DNA from 2 places in the Roseateles sp. FW305-36 genome. Region 2 is predicted to be linked to the other one. Evidence: predicted binding sites of a transcription regulator. Region 2 holds the regulator's gene; the other holds the start of a gene.

Region 1 (7,413 bases), on a different contig from region 2:
TAGCGGTATTCGAGCTCGACGGCTTTCAGGAACAGCGCCTTGATCTCGGCCTTGAATTCGGCCGTCCACAAGTGCGGATTCTCAAGCTTGATCTGGTTGATCAGGTCGATGCCGAAATTGCAGTGCATGGACTCGTCGCGCAGGATGTACTGGTACTGCTCGGCAGCACCCGTCATCTTGTTTTGGCGGCCCATGGCCAGGATCTGCGTGAAGCCGACGTAGAAGAACATGCCTTCCATCAGGCAGGCGAAGACGATCAGGCTCTTCAGCAGGGTCTGGTCGTTCTCGGGCGTGCCGGTGCGGAAGTTCGGGTCCATGATCGCGCCGATGAAGGGGATCAGGAACTCGTCCTTGTCGCGGATGGACTGGACTTCGTTGTAGGCGTTGAAGATCTCGCTCTCGTCCAGGCCCAGGCTTTCAACGATGTATTGATAAGCGTGGGTGTGGATGGCTTCTTCAAAGGCCTGGCGCAGCAGGAACTGGCGAGCCTCGGGCGCCGTGATGTGGCGGTAGGTGCCCAGCACGATGTTGTTCGCGGCCAGCGAGTCGGCGGTGACGAAGAAGCCGAGGTTGCGCTTGATGATGCGGCGCTCGTCTTCGGTCAGGCCGTTGGGATCCTTCCAGAGCGCGATGTCGCGGCTCATGTTCACTTCCTGCGGCATCCAGTGATTGGCGCAGGTGGCGAGGTACTTCTCCCAAGCCCACTTGTACTTGAACGGCACCAGCTGGTTGACGTCGGTCTGGCCGTTGATGATGCGCTTGTCGGCGGCCTTCACGCGACGCGCGGTCGTGGCTTCGCCGGACAGTTGGGGAGCGGGGATGGAGACGCTGGCAGCTTCGCGCAGAGACGCCGATGCGTGCGTCGCCGAAGGCATGGCCGCGAGAGGTTTCGCGGTGGGGGTATCAGTGGACTTCAGGTCTTCGTCCCAATCCAGCATGGTGTGCTTCCTATCACTTCGAATTATCCGCAGTGCTTGTGCAAATCAACAAGAACCAGCAACTGCTATTTGCATCATTCGCGCAAAGTTTGTTGCGCGACGACATCGAAAACAGGATGTGCGAACTTGTCTATACAAGTTCGCACATCCACTTCCGCTTACTGGCAGGCCTCGCAACCGGGGTCGTCGATGGCGCAGAACTTCATGTCGGTGGCCGGCAGTTCGGGCTCGACGACGGCAACCGGAGCGGCCGGTGCGGCCATCACGGGTGCTGCGCCCGACGACACCGCGTTGAGCTGACCGGAGCGCGTCACCGTGCTCTTCTCGGCCTGCGTCGCGCTGATGGTGCGCAGGTAGTAGGTCGTCTTCAGGCCGCGCGTCCAGGCCAGCTTGTAGGTCTCGTCGAGCTTCTTGCCGGAAGCGCCGGCCATGTAGATGTTCAGGCTCTGCGCCTGGTCGATCCACTTCTGACGACGCGCGCCGGCTTCGATCAGCCAGACGGTGTCGACTTCGAAGGCGGTGGCGTACAGCGCCTTGATGTCGTCGGGCACGCGGTCGATGCGGCGCAGCGAACCGTCGAAGTGCTTGAGGTCCATGACCATCACGTCGTCCCACAGGCCCAGCGCCTTGAGGTCACGCACGAGCGATTCGTTGATGACGGTGAACTCGCCGGACAGGTTGGACTTGACCGACAGATTGCCGAAGCAGGGCTCGATCGACGCGTCCACGCCGATGATGTTGGAGATGGTGGCCGTCGGGGCGATGGCGATGCAATTGCTGTTGCGCATGCCGAAGTGGGCGATGCGGCCACGCAGCGAATCCCAGTCCAGCGTCGTCGAGCGGTCCACTTCGACATAGCCGCCGCGTTGCTCGGCCAGCAGATCGATGGAGTCGATGGGCAGGATGCCGCGGTCCCACAGCGAGCCCTTGTAGGACGAATAGCGGCCGCGTTCCTCGGCCAGTTCCGTCGAGGCCCAGTAGGCGTGATAGCAGACGGCTTCCATCGAACGGTCGGCGAATTCGACGGCGGCTTCGGATGCGTAAGGCGTGCGCAGCTGGTACAGCGCGTCCTGGAAGCCCATGATGCCCAGGCCGACCGGGCGGTGGCGCAGGTTGGAGTCGCGGGCTTTCTTGACGGCGTAGTAGTTGATGTCGATGACGTTGTCGAGCATGCGCATGGCCGTGCGCGTCGTCTTCTTCAGCTTGACCTGGTCGATGGCGCCATCCTTGATGTGCTGGGCCAGGTTGACGGAGCCGAGGTTGCAGACGGCGATCTCGCTGTCGTTGGTGTTCAGCGTGATCTCGGTGCACAGATTGGACGAGTGCACGACGCCGACATGCTGCTGCGGGCTGCGCACATTGCAGGCGTCCTTGAACGTGATCCAGGGATGACCCGTCTCGAACAGCATCGACAGCATCTTGCGCCACAGGTCCTTGGCCGGCATGCGCTTGAAGAGCTTGAGCTCGCCGCGGTCGACCTTGTTCTCGTAGCCGACATAGGCTTCCTCGAAGGCCTTGCCGAACTTGTCGTGCAGGTCAGGGCAGGTCGAGGGGCTGAACAGCGTCCAGTGGCCGCCATCCATCACGCGCTTCATGAACAGGTCGGGAATCCAGTTCGCCGTGTTCATGTCGTGGGTGCGGCGGCGGTCGTCGCCGGTGTTCTTGCGCAGGTCCAGGAACTCTTCGATGTCCAGGTGCCAGGATTCCAGATAGGCGCAGACGGCGCCCTTGCGCTTGCCGCCCTGGTTCACGGCGACGGCCGTGTCGTTGACGACCTTCAGGAAGGGCACGACGCCTTGCGACTTGCCGTTGGTGCCCTTGATGTGCGAGCCCAGAGCGCGCACCGGGGTCCAGTCATTGCCCAGGCCGCCGGCGAACTTGGACAGCAGCGCGTTTTCCTTCAGCGCCTCATAAATACCGTCGAGGTCGTCAGAAACCGTCGTCAGATAGCAGCTCGACAGCTGCGAGCGGCGCGTGCCGGAGTTGAACAGGGTCGGCGTGCTCGACATGAAGTCGAAGCTGGACAGCACTTCATAGAACTCGATGGCGCGGGCTTCCCGGTCGATCTCGCCGAGAGCCAGACCCATGGCCACGCGCATGAAGAAGGCCTGCGGCATCTCGATGCGCACGTCTTCGATGTGCAGGAAGTAGCGGTCGTACAGGGTCTGCAGGCCGAGGTAGTCGAACTGCAGGTCACGTTCGGCCTTCAGCGCGGCGCCCAGCTTGGCCAGGTCGTACTGGCCCAGCTTCTCGTCGAGCAGCTCGGCCTTGATGCCCTTCTTGATGTAGCCGGGGAAGTACTCGGCATAGCGGGCCTGCATCTCGGCCTGCGTCACTTCACCACCGACGATCTCGCGGCGGATGGTGTGCAGCAGCAGGCGGGCAGTGGCGCGGCTGTAGCCGGGGTCCTTCTCGATCAGCGTGCGGGCGGCCAGGATGGCGGCCTTGTAGACCTCGTCGATGGCGACGCCGTCATACAGATTGCGCTGGGTCTCGGCCAGCACGGGCTCGGGCTTCACGTCGGCGCCGAGGTTCTCGCAGGCCGAGGCGATCAGCGACTTCAGCGCGCCGAGGTCCAGCGGACGACGCTCGCCGCCGTCCATCACCATGAATTGGGGCTCGGCCGCGCGCGTGGCTTCGCCCTGGGCGGCGCGCTCCTGGGCACGGCGCTCGCGGTAAAGCACATAGGCGCGGGCCACGTCATGCTGGCCGCTGCGCATCAGGCCCAGCTCGACCTGGTCCTGCACGTCTTCGATATGGAAGGTGCCACCGCTCGGACGCGAACGCAGCAGGGCGCGCACGACGTTCTGGGTCAGCTGTTCCACCGTCTCACGCACGCTCGCCGAAGCAGCACCACTGGTGCCGTGCACGGCCAGGAAAGCCTTCATCAGCGCGACGGCGATCTTGCTCGGCTCGAACGAGACCACGGCGCCGTTGCGGCGAATGATCTGGTAGGCCTGGTAGGTCGACAGTGTGGGCTGGATGGCGGCTGCGGGCGCGTCGGATTCAAACGCGACCGGTGCGGCAATGGCGCTGGCCTGGCCGGAGACGGCTTGTTGCATGAGGGAATCCTTTATCGAAAAACTGCAAAGCGATGCGCGGCTCGAACCCGGGGGCGGGCCATCGCATCGTGGGGGGCTTCTAAAGAGGTGTTTCGTCCCTGCCGGTCCATGACGCGGCCGGCTTGGCGGCACGCTTCCCTGGTGTGTCGCCGCGGGCCACAGGCCTCGGCGAACAGCGCGTCCAGAGAGATGGTCATGGGGGGTCGACTGGGTCAGCAGGATAGCACGAGAGAACACTATATATGTGGCACCCCTCCCCCTCAAGCCACTACGGATAGTGTGAAACCCAGGGTCACCCATCTCCCAAAAACCGAGGGTGCGCGCCGCTTGTGCCGATCAATACGGGGCTTGCAAGCGACAACCCGCATGGGCATTGAGCATGCGGGCCAAAACCCGCCGCGAGGCCGCGCCAATACTCGATCTGCGCTGCTGCGCCCACCCTTGCGCGCAGACCCGCCGCGGATTCAAGCAGGGCAAATCCCGAGAGGGAATATTCAGCTGTCCCCGGCCGAGATCGCCAGCCGCGCCATGCGATAGCGGATCTGCCGCAGCGACAGGCCGAGGCTGGCCGCCGCCGCCGTGCGGTTGAAGCGGTGCAGCTCCAGCGCACGCAGCAGGATGGCCCGCTCGACCTCGTCGAGATAGCGCGCCAGATCGGACGGCAACTCCTCGGGCAGGGACACGCCCTCGGCCACGGGCGCCGCCTCGACGGGCAGGTCGACCAGCCCACCGAACTGCGATTCGCTGCGGCTCTCGTCCAGCAGGGTGTCGGGCAGGCCGAGGTCGTCGGCGTCTATCCACTCGCCCCCCGAAAGCGCGAGGGCGCGATGCAGCAGGTTCTCCAGCTCGCGCACATTGCCCGGGAAGGCATAGCGCGACAGCGTCTGCAGCGCCCCCGCCGTCAGCCGCGGCGCAGGCGACACGCCGGCATCCTGGGCGATGCGCGTCAGCACGCGCGTGCTGATCAGGCCCAGGTCCTCGAGGCGCTCACGCAGCGGCGGCACGCGAATCTGGATGACGTTGAGGCGGTAGAACAAGTCCTGACGAAAACGCCCCGCCGCGACTTCGGCGGCCAGGTCCTTGTGCGTCGCGCTGAGGATGCGCACATTGATGGGGCTTTCGGCCGTCGCGCCGACCGGTCGCACCGAACGCTCCTGGATGACGCGCAGCAGCTTGCTCTGCATGGCCAGCGGCAGGTCGCCGATCTCGTCGAGGAAGAGCGTGCCACCATCGGCTGCCTGGAAAAAGCCCTCGCGGTCCTCGTTGGCGCCGGTGAAGGCCCCCTTGCGATAGCCGAAGAACTCGGCCTCGAGCAGGTTCTCGGGAATGGCCCCGCAGTTGACGGCAACGAAGCGCCGCTCGGCGCGCGCACCGTGGTCATGGATGGCGCGCGCCACCAGTTCCTTGCCCGTGCCCGACTCGCCCTGCACCAGCACCGGCGCCATGCTGCGCGCGACCTTGTCGATCAGCGCCCGCACCGCGCGGATAGGCGTGGATTCGCCCACCAGGCGCAGCGCCGTGGCCGGCCCGGCCTGCGCGGGCGCCTCTTCGATCGGCGCCGGCTCGGCGACCACCCGGCCCAAGGCCGAACCGACGACGAGACGGAACTGGCGCAGATCGACCGGCTTGGTGAGGTAGTCGTAAGCCCCGGCCTTCAAGGCCTCGACAGCGTTCTCCGCCGAACCGAAGGCCGTGATGACGATGGCCTTCTCCGGCCGCCCCGCCTGCTCCAGCCAGCGCAGCAAGGCCAGGCCCGAGCCATCGGGCAGCTTCATGTCGGTGATGACGGCGCTGTAGGTCTCGGCCTGCAGATGCTCCAGCGCCTCGCCCACCGATCCGGCGCTGTCGATCTCGTAGCCCTCGCGCAGCAGCGTCAGCTCATAGAGCGTGCGCAGGTCGGGCTCGTCATCGACGACCAGCAGGCGAACAGGCGGCGTAGTCATGCAGAAAATGCAGATGGGGGCGTGCGGATGCGCACGCGGAACTCGTTGGCCGTCGCGTCGGCGGCGCGGCGGTAGTCGATGTGGGCGCCGTGGCGCTCGCACAGCTCACGGCAAATATAGAGGCCCAGGCCCGAGCCGCGGCTGCGCGTCGAAAAGAAAGGCTCGAAGAGATGGCGCTCGATCTCCGGCGGCACCGGCGCACCGGCGCTGTGTACGACAAGATTCAGCACCTCGCCCTCGCGGTCCACGGAGACGCGGATGGTGCCTGCCCCCGGCTCGGCATGGCGATGCGCGTTGTCCAGCAGGTTGACGAGGATGCGGCGCAGATGCTCGGCGTCGAACAGCCCCATCAAGCCTGGCGCAGCGATCTGCAGCCGGAAGCGGCTTTGCTCGCCGGGGCGCACGTCGTTGACCCGGGTCCACTCGCTGCAGGTTTCGCGCACGATGGCGCCGACGTCCAGCGCCTGGGTGTCGGGCTGCACGCCGGGTGCCAGCTCGCTGACGTCGTCCACCAGGCGCTTGAGCCGCTGCACGTTGGACGCCACCATCTGGGTCAGCTGCTCGGCCCGCATGCCGGCAACGTCCTCGGCAATCAGCGCATTCGCCTGCGCGATCGCGGCCAGCGGGTTGCGGATTTCATGCGCAATGCCGGCCGACACCCGGCCCATCGCCGCCAGCTTTTCCTGTCGGGTGCGCGCCAGCAGCTCGCGGTTGTCCTCGACGAAGAGCACACAGAGTTCCTCGCTGCCTTCGCGCTGGCGCGTGAAGCGCAGCCGCAGGCGCAGGCTGCGCGCGGCACCGCTCTCCAGGGCCAGGGCCACGTCGACCTCTGCGCCGACGCCGCTTGGGCTGCCCGCGTAGGCACTCTCCAGCGCCAGCACCAGCGGCTGCCAGTCGGTGCGGCCGCGCAACTGCCAGCTCAACTCACCGCTGGCCGCACCGAGCAGCACATGGGCCGCGGGATTCATCGCGCGTACGCGGCCGCGCCGGTCGACGACCAGCACGCCTTCCTGCATCTCGTCGATGACGAGGCGATTCAGCTGCTCCTGCTGCCGTGCAAGCGCGAGGCTGCCACGCGCCGCCTTCTCTTCCCGCGCCAGGCGGGCGCTCAGCTCGCTGGCCAGCAGGCTGACGGCGAACAGGCCGCCACCGACCAGACCCGCCTGCGTCGTTTTCAGGCCCACGTCGGCGCCGGACAGCAGCGACCAGGCAGCGGCCGCCAGCAGGCCGAGCGTCGCCATGGCCGCGGTCGCCAGCGCCAGCAGGCGCGGGCTCAGCACCGCCGCCATCAGCACCGGCATGACGAAGAGGGCGCCGTAGTTCACGCCGCTCGGGTCCAGTGCATGCAGCGCGCCGAACAGGATCAGGTCCACGCCGATGGCGCTCCACCAATGCACGCTGCTGATGCGGGCGAGGTTGCGTGCCGATGCACCGCGCCGCAACTGCGGCACCAGCCACAGCGCCAGGGCC
Region 2 (7,413 bases):
GATGCTGTTGCTGGCGGCCTGGGGCGGCTGGCGGCTCCGGCGCGGACGGCGCTTCGGCGGGCTGTTGCTCGGCTTGGCCCTGGTCGGCGTGTGGCTGTCGGCCACGGAGGCGGGCGGCGAGTTGCTGAGCCGCGCCGTCGGCCAGCCGGTGGCCCTCGCGCCGGCCCAGGTCAATGCGCTGCGCGGGCGCACCGACGGTGCGGTGCTGGTGCTGGGTGGGGGCGTCAGGCGCCGTGCGCCGGAGTTCGATGCCGGCATCCCGACCCGCATCACCGCTGAACGCCTGGCCTACGGCGTCTGGGTCGCCCGGCGCAGCGGCTGGCCCCTGGCCTTCTCGGGCGGCATCGGCTGGACGGCGACCGAGCTCCGCGAGCCGGAGGCCGCCATCGTCGGCCGCGTCGCCGCGCAGGACTACGGCCTGGCCCTGCGCTGGACGGAGGCCAGCTCGCGCGACACGCGGGAGAACGCCGCTCACACCCTGCCCCTGCTGGCCCAGGCCGGCGTGAAGCAGGTCGTGCTGGTCACGCACGACGCCCATATGCGCCGCGCGCTGCGGGCCTTCGAAGCCGAGGCCGCGCCGCTGGGCTTGACGATAGTGCCCGCGCCCGTGGGCCTGCGCGACGACGCGCTCAGCAGCTTCGACGACTGGTGCCCCTCCGTGGAAGGCTTTGCGCGGGTGCGCTACGTGGTCTACGAAACCCTGGCCTGGTGGGCCGGAAGGTAGCGGCAGAAGCTGGAAATAGAAACCCCGCCGGGCTTGAAGGCCGGGCGGGGTGGGTGGCGAGGCCACCTTGGGGCTCCACGGCGATTTGCCGAAGGGCTCCTGGCGCGCAAGGGATTGCGCCAGAGGTTGTGCCTGAATAGGCAACTCAACAGTAGGCGAGTGCCCTCAGGGCTTCAAGAAGAGTTGTCCGAATAGCGCCTCGGCGCGCTTTGTGACCTCGGCCGGCAGCGTGATGCCGCGGCCCCATTCGCGGGAGGTTTCACCGGGCCACTTGTTGGTCGCGTCCAGCCCCATCTTGCCGCCCAGGCCGCTGACGGGCGAGGCGAAGTCAAGGTAGTCGATGGGCGTGTTGTCGACCAGCGTGGTGTCGCGCACCGGGTCCATGCGGGTCGTGATGGCCCAGATCACTTCCTGCCAGTTGCGCGTGTCGATGTCGTCGTCCACGACGACGATGAACTTGGTGTACATGAACTGACGCAAAAAGCTCCAGATGCCGAACATCAGCCGTTTGGCGTGGCCCGGGTAGGACTTCTTGATGGACACGACGGCCATGCGGTAGCTGCAGCCCTCGGGCGGGAGATAGAAGTCGACGATCTCCGGAAACTGCTTCTGCAGGATGGGCACGAAGACCTCGTTGAGGGCCACGCCGAGGATGGCGGGTTCGTCGGGCGGCTTGCCGGTGTAGGTCGAGTGATAGATCGGGTTCTTGCGCTGGGTCAGGCGCGTGATCTCGAAGACGGGAAACCAGTCCTGCTCGTTGTAGTAGCCGGTGTGGTCGCCAAATGGCCCTTCCAGCGCGTGGAGGTAGCCCCCCTTCTCCTTCAGCGGCACGCCGCGCTCACTGACGCCGGTGAAGCCGGGTGCGGCCGTGGGGATGTGCCCCTCCAGCACGATCTCGGCCGAGGCCGGCGCCTGCAGCGGCTGGTTCTTGCCGACGCCGGTGTTGACCAGCTCCGTGCGCGAGCCGCGCAGCAGGCCGGCGAACTGATACTCGGACAGGGAATCCGGCACCGGCGTAACGGCACCGAGGATGGTGGCCGGGTCCGCGCCCAGGGCCACGGCGATGGGGAATGGTTCGCCGGGATGAGTTAGAGAGAAGTCTCTGAAATCAAGTGCACCACCACGGTGCGCCAGCCAGCGCATGATGACCTGGCGACGCGAAATCAGCTGCTGGCGGTAGATGCCGAGGTTCTGGCGGGTGCGTGTCGGCCCCCGGGTGATGACCAGACCCCACGTGATCAGGGGGGCTGCGTCGTCCGGCCAGCAGGTCTGGATGGGCAGGCGGCCGAGGTCGATGTCGGAGCCCTCGAACACCTCTTCCTGGCAGGGCGCGCGGCGCTGCACGGCGGGCTTCATGTCCCACAGCGCCTTGGCCATCTGCAGCAGCTTCGCCGTGTCCTTCAGCCCCTTGGGCGGATCGGGCTCCTTGAGGCTGGCGAGCACCCGCCCGACATCCCTCAAATCGGCCAGAGAGTCAGCACCCATGCCGAGTGCGACGCGACGCGTTGTCCCGAAAAGATTGGTCAAGGCGGGGGTGGCATGGCCGGTCGGCGCCTCGAAAAGCAGGGCCGGTCCGCCGGCCCTCAGCACGCGGTCGCTGAGGGCCGTCATCTCCAGCACCGGCGAGACGTTTTCGCGCACGCGCTTGAGCTCGCCAAGGCCTTCCAGGCCGGCGATGAAGTCCCTCAGGTCGCTGTATTTCATAACCAAAAGTAGTTTTGAACGAGACAAACAGCCTTGACTGGTTATCTTCGACTCGTAAAATTCGGCCGCTTCGGGTTTTTACTGAAACCCAACCGGCCGGGTCCTCCGGGCACAGAGATGCCACAGACCAAGGCAATAGGCCGGGAAATTATCACCGTCGCTCCGCCCAGACCGCCCCGACAAGGCAGCCTGAGGCGGGCTGCGACACAAGGAGTCGCATGACGACACGTCAAGACCTGTTCAGCCTGGCTCGCCTCACGCGGGATTCGGCGTCGCTGTTCGTGAAGGACATCGGCAACGGCCTGCTCGTGGTCAGCCACAACACGCTGGCCCTCGTCGGGCTGGCCGTGGTGTCGGTGCTGCTGGTGTTCACGAGCCAGGCTGGCCTGCGCGAAAAGCTGGAAACGGCCACCCTGGGCTGGCTGAACGCCCGCCAGGAAGCCCGCGCCGAGGCCGAAGGCAACACGCTGATGGCCGCCGCCGAGCCGGATGCCATCGCCCGTGCCACCGCCACCGATCCCCGCGAACTGAGCCGTCAGCAGGCCGCCGTCGCCCACTGGCTGGCGCGCCGCTACAGCGTGGCACCCGAGCCCATCAGCCGCCTGGTGCAGGAAGCCTGGTCCGTCGGCCAGCGCGCCAAGGTCGAGCCGACGCTGATCCTGGCCATCATGGCCATCGAGTCACGCTTCAACCCTTTTGCCCAGAGTTCCGTGGGCGCCCAAGGCCTGATGCAGGTCATGACGCGGGTGCACGATGACAAGTACGAAGCCTTCGGCGGCACGCTGGCGGCCTTCGATCCGGTGACGAACCTGCGCGTCGGCGTGCAGGTGCTGAAGGAATGCATGCAGCGCGCCGGTGGCCTGGAAGAAGGCCTGCGCTACTACGTCGGCGCGGCCAACCTGGCCGAAGACACCGGCTATGCCGCCCGCGTGCTGGCCGAGCATGAAATGCTGAAGGCGGTCGCCGCCGGCCGCACGGTGCCGACCATGACGACCGTGCGTCCGCCGATGCGCGAGGCCGCGTCGGCCCCCACGGGTGGCGATTCCGCGCAGGTGGCCTTGCTCCGCTGAGAAAGCCACCCCCATGCTCACGGCGCGCAAGACCCTCGAGCGTGGGCGCCGCTGGCATACACTGGGCGTTCACGCGACTGGCGATCAGGGTCACGAGCTGACCCGAGGTGGGACACCACCGGGGAGCGTGAGGCGGTTTTTGCGAACCGCTTTCAGCCGTTCGCCTGGGCAGCCTTGGACGTCACGCCTGCCGTGGTCGCCTTGGATTTACCGCCTGACCTTCGGAACACCAGCATGTTTGACCGCAACACCTCCACCCTCGCCCTGGTCGACCCCGAGCTCTGGACCGCCGTCCAGAACGAGAACCGCCGCCAGGAAGACCATATCGAGCTGATTGCCAGCGAGAACTACACCTCGCCGGCCGTCATGCAGGCGCAAGGCAGCCAGCTGACCAACAAGTACGCCGAGGGCTACCCCGGCAAGCGCTACTACGGCGGCTGCGAGTACGTCGACGTCGTCGAGCAGCTCGCCATCGACCGCCTTAAAGCATTGTTCGGTGCCGAATACGCCAACGTGCAGCCCAACTCCGGCTCGCAGGCCAACCAGGGTGCTTTCTTCGCGCTGCTGCAGCCCGGCGACACCATCATGGGCATGAGCCTGGCCGAAGGCGGCCACCTGACCCACGGCATGGCCCTGAACATGAGCGGCAAGTGGTTCAACGTCATCTCCTACGGCCTGAACGCCAAGGAAGAGATCGACTACGACGCCATGGAAGCCCTGGCCCGCGAGAAGAAGCCCAAGCTCATCATTGCCGGCGCCTCCGCCTATTCCCTGCGCATCGACTTCGAACGCTTCGGCAAGATCGCCAAGGAGATCGGCGCCTACTTCATGGTGGACATGGCCCATTACGCCGGCCTGATCGCCGCGGGCGTCTATCCCAACCCCCTGCCCCACGCCGACGTCGTCACGTCCACCACCCACAAGAGCCTGCGCGGCCCGCGCGGCGGCATCATCCTGACGAACGACGAGGCGATCGCCAAGAAGATCAACTCGGCCATCTTTCCCGGCATCCAGGGCGGCCCGCTGATGCACGTCATCGCCGGCAAGGCCGTGGCCTTCAAGGAAGCGCTGACGCCCGAGTTCAAGGCCTACCAGCAGCAGGTCGTGAAGAACGCCAAGGTGCTGGCCGACACGCTGATCGAGCGCGGCCTGCGCATCGTCTCCGGCGGCACCGAGAGCCATGTCATGCTGGTGGACCTGCGCCCCAAGAACCTGACCGGCAAGGAAGCCGAGGCCATCCTGGGCGCCGCCCACATGACCTGCAACAAGAACGGCATCCCCAACGACCCGCAGAAGCCCATGGTCACCAGCGGCATCCGCCTGGGCACGCCGGCCATGACGACGCGCGGCTTCAAGGAAGAGGAGGTCCGCCAGACCGCCCACCTGATCGCCGACGTGCTGGACAAGCCGCATGACGAGGCCAACCTGGCTGCCGTGCGCGAGAAGGTCGCCAAGCTGACGGCGGCCTTCCCGGTCTACCGCGGTTAATTCCCCGCAATGCGCTGCCCGTTCTGCTCTCACACCGAGACCCAGGTCGCCGAGACCCGGGAATCGGACGAGGGCGACGTCGTCCGGCGCCGGCGCCGCTGCCTGTCCTGCGACAAGCGCTTCACGACCTATGAGCGGCCGGACATCGCCCTGCCCTCGGTCGTCAAGAAGGACGGGCGGCGCGCCGATTTCGACGCCTCCAAGCTGCGCGCCTCCATGCAACTGGCCCTGCGCAAGCGGCCGGTCAGCGTCGAGCAGATCGATGCGGCCATCAATCGCATCGAGGAAAAGCTGCTCGCCAGCGGTGCGCGCGAGATCGCGTCCACCCGCCTGGGTGAACTCGTCATGCGCGAGCTCAAGCGCATCGACAAGGTCGCCTATGTGCGCTTCGCCTCCGTCTACCGCAGCTTCGAGGACGTCGACGAGTTCCGCCAGCTGATCCGCGAGATCTGACGCCTGGCTGAGCCCATCCCTCTTTCGGGGGATGTTGGGGGGACGCCGCCGCGGCCCCTCCCCCGTTGATCCGCCCAAAGGAGGAAAGACGTCACGGTCGGTGGTTTCTAGAGTTCGTTCATTCGCAACGAACCCAGGGAATCGCCATGAACCGCATCGCCAACACCCGCCGCCAAAGCCGTGGGTTCACCCTTGTCGAACTCTGCGTCGGCGTCGGCATCTGCGCCGCCGTCGCCGGCCAGGCCGTGCCCGCCATGGGCACGCTGCGCCAGCAGCAAAAGCTGCGCGTCAGCGCCGAGGCCCTGGCCGACAACCTGCGCCTGGCGCGCAGCGAGGCGGCCCGCCTGAGCGACTCGGTCTACTTCCGCGTCAGCGGCAAAGGCGCCAACGCCTGCTATGTGATGTATATCGGCGGCAAGGACGACTGCGATTGCGCCGGCGGCCAGCCGGTCTGCAAGAAGCTGAGCAGCCATGTCATCAAGGCCGAGTGGCTGCCCGCCAGCAAGCCGGTGCGGCTGAGCAGCAATGCCGAGACCCTGGAGTTCCAGCATCGCCAGGGCCTGGTCACCCAGACGGGCAGCATCGAACTCAGCGTCAGCGGCGGCCAGACCATCCGCCAGGTCGTGGCCATCACCGGGCGGGTGCGCAGCTGCTACGTGGGCACCAACAAGGTCAGCGCGATGGCGAAATGCGCCTGATGCTCCCTCATTCGTGGTGGATGCCGACTAGCGGCGCAATTCGACGGATGAACGGCATTTGTAACAACGAGTCACCGTGAAGTGCTGCCCAAAATCGACTCATGCGCACCTGCACACGCCCGCGACGCCACGGTTTTACCCTCATCGAGCTGATGGTTGCGCTGGCCATCGCCGGCATCCTCGCCGCGATTGCCTATCCCGCCTACACCGCGCACATGCAGCGCGCCCGGCGCGCGGATGCCATTTCGGCCTTGACCGCCGTCATGCAGGCCCAGGAGCGTTTTCGCAGCAACAACTCCACCTATGCGTCGACGGTCGCTGCCCTGGGTGTGAACATCAGCCAGATCACTCCGCTCTATGACGTCACGCTGAGCGGCGTCGGCGCCGTGCCGGGCTTCGGCATCGGCTACGTCGCGACGGCGACGCCCATCAGTACCGGCAAACAGGCCCGCGACGTGACCTGCAAGACCCTGGTCGTGACGCTGACCGGTGCCACGCCCCTGTACTCCGCGACCGGCGACCCCGGCAACAGCGGGGCCGACAGGGACACCAGCACCGAATGCTGGCCCCGCTAGCCATGAAGAAGCAGTTTCATGAGCTCAAGGCCCGCGTGGCGGGCCTGACCTTGATTGAAATCCTGGTAAGCCTGGGCGTGATCGCCATCATCCTGGCCGTGGCCGTGCCCTCGATGGCCGACCTGCTGGAGAAGCGCCGCGTCATCGCCGCGGCCGAGGAAGTGGCCGGCGTCCTGAACTACGCCAAGGCCGAAACGAATTCGACCAACTCCCTTCTGTTCGTCCGCTTCGATCCCGATCCGGCCAACAAGCTGAGTTGCGCCCTGGTCGCCACAACGGCGCCGCTCAACCGCTGCCGCTGCTATCTGCCGGCCAACAACGTCTGCCCGAACACCACCCAGAGGGCGCTGCGCCTGTTCCAGTTGCCCAGGAACCATGTGAAGTTCGACGCCAGCGCCACCACCTGGGCCGGTTCGCCCAACAACATCCGTTTCATGCGCGAACAAAACCGAATGGAAACCGAGGGCTTCCAGGTCAATGTGGAGGGGCTGAGCAGGGGCTTCAAGCTGCGCGTCGAGGTCAATTTGATCGGACGAGTCAGGGTCTGTTCGCCCAACGGCGACATGAGCGGGTACACCCCATGCTGAGTACTTTCCATCGCGGTCCGGGCGGCACCCAGCGGGGCATGGGTCTGGTTGAACTGATGGTGGGCATCACCGTCGGCCTGATCGTCACGGCCGGCGCGGCCGTCGTGGCCACGC

Evidence for each region. The regulator NrdR, encoded in region 2, represses ribonucleotide reductase genes. The targets are predictions, from matches to a motif close to CACNANATNTNGTG.
Region 1: the regulator NrdR is predicted to act here: its motif matches at 4,235-4,248, upstream of AC3WOE_RS09235 (ribonucleoside-diphosphate reductase subunit alpha).

The regions. Positions count from the first base shown of each region.
Region 1 is NZ_JBYSZK010000004.1:123,912-131,324, forward strand. Features, by position in the region: gene AC3WOE_RS09230 (ribonucleotide-diphosphate reductase subunit beta) at 1-938, opposite strand, end outside; gene AC3WOE_RS09235 (ribonucleoside-diphosphate reductase subunit alpha) at 1,097-4,000, opposite strand; gene AC3WOE_RS09240 (sigma-54-dependent transcriptional regulator) at 4,495-5,943, opposite strand; gene AC3WOE_RS09245 (sensor histidine kinase) at 5,940-7,413, opposite strand, start outside.
Region 2 is NZ_JBYSZK010000010.1:207,378-214,790, reverse strand. Features, by position in the region: gene AC3WOE_RS19595 (YdcF family protein) at 1-724, shown strand, start outside; gene ubiD (4-hydroxy-3-polyprenylbenzoate decarboxylase) at 890-2,428, opposite strand; gene AC3WOE_RS19585 (lytic transglycosylase domain-containing protein) at 2,647-3,498, shown strand; ZMP/ZTP riboswitch at 3,562-3,675, shown strand; gene glyA (serine hydroxymethyltransferase) at 3,733-4,986, shown strand; gene nrdR (transcriptional regulator NrdR) at 4,996-5,439, shown strand; gene AC3WOE_RS19570 (GspH/FimT family pseudopilin) at 5,586-6,137, shown strand; gene AC3WOE_RS19565 (type IV pilin protein) at 6,239-6,712, shown strand; gene AC3WOE_RS19560 (pilus assembly FimT family protein) at 6,748-7,299, shown strand; gene AC3WOE_RS19555 (PilW family protein) at 7,338-7,413, shown strand, end outside.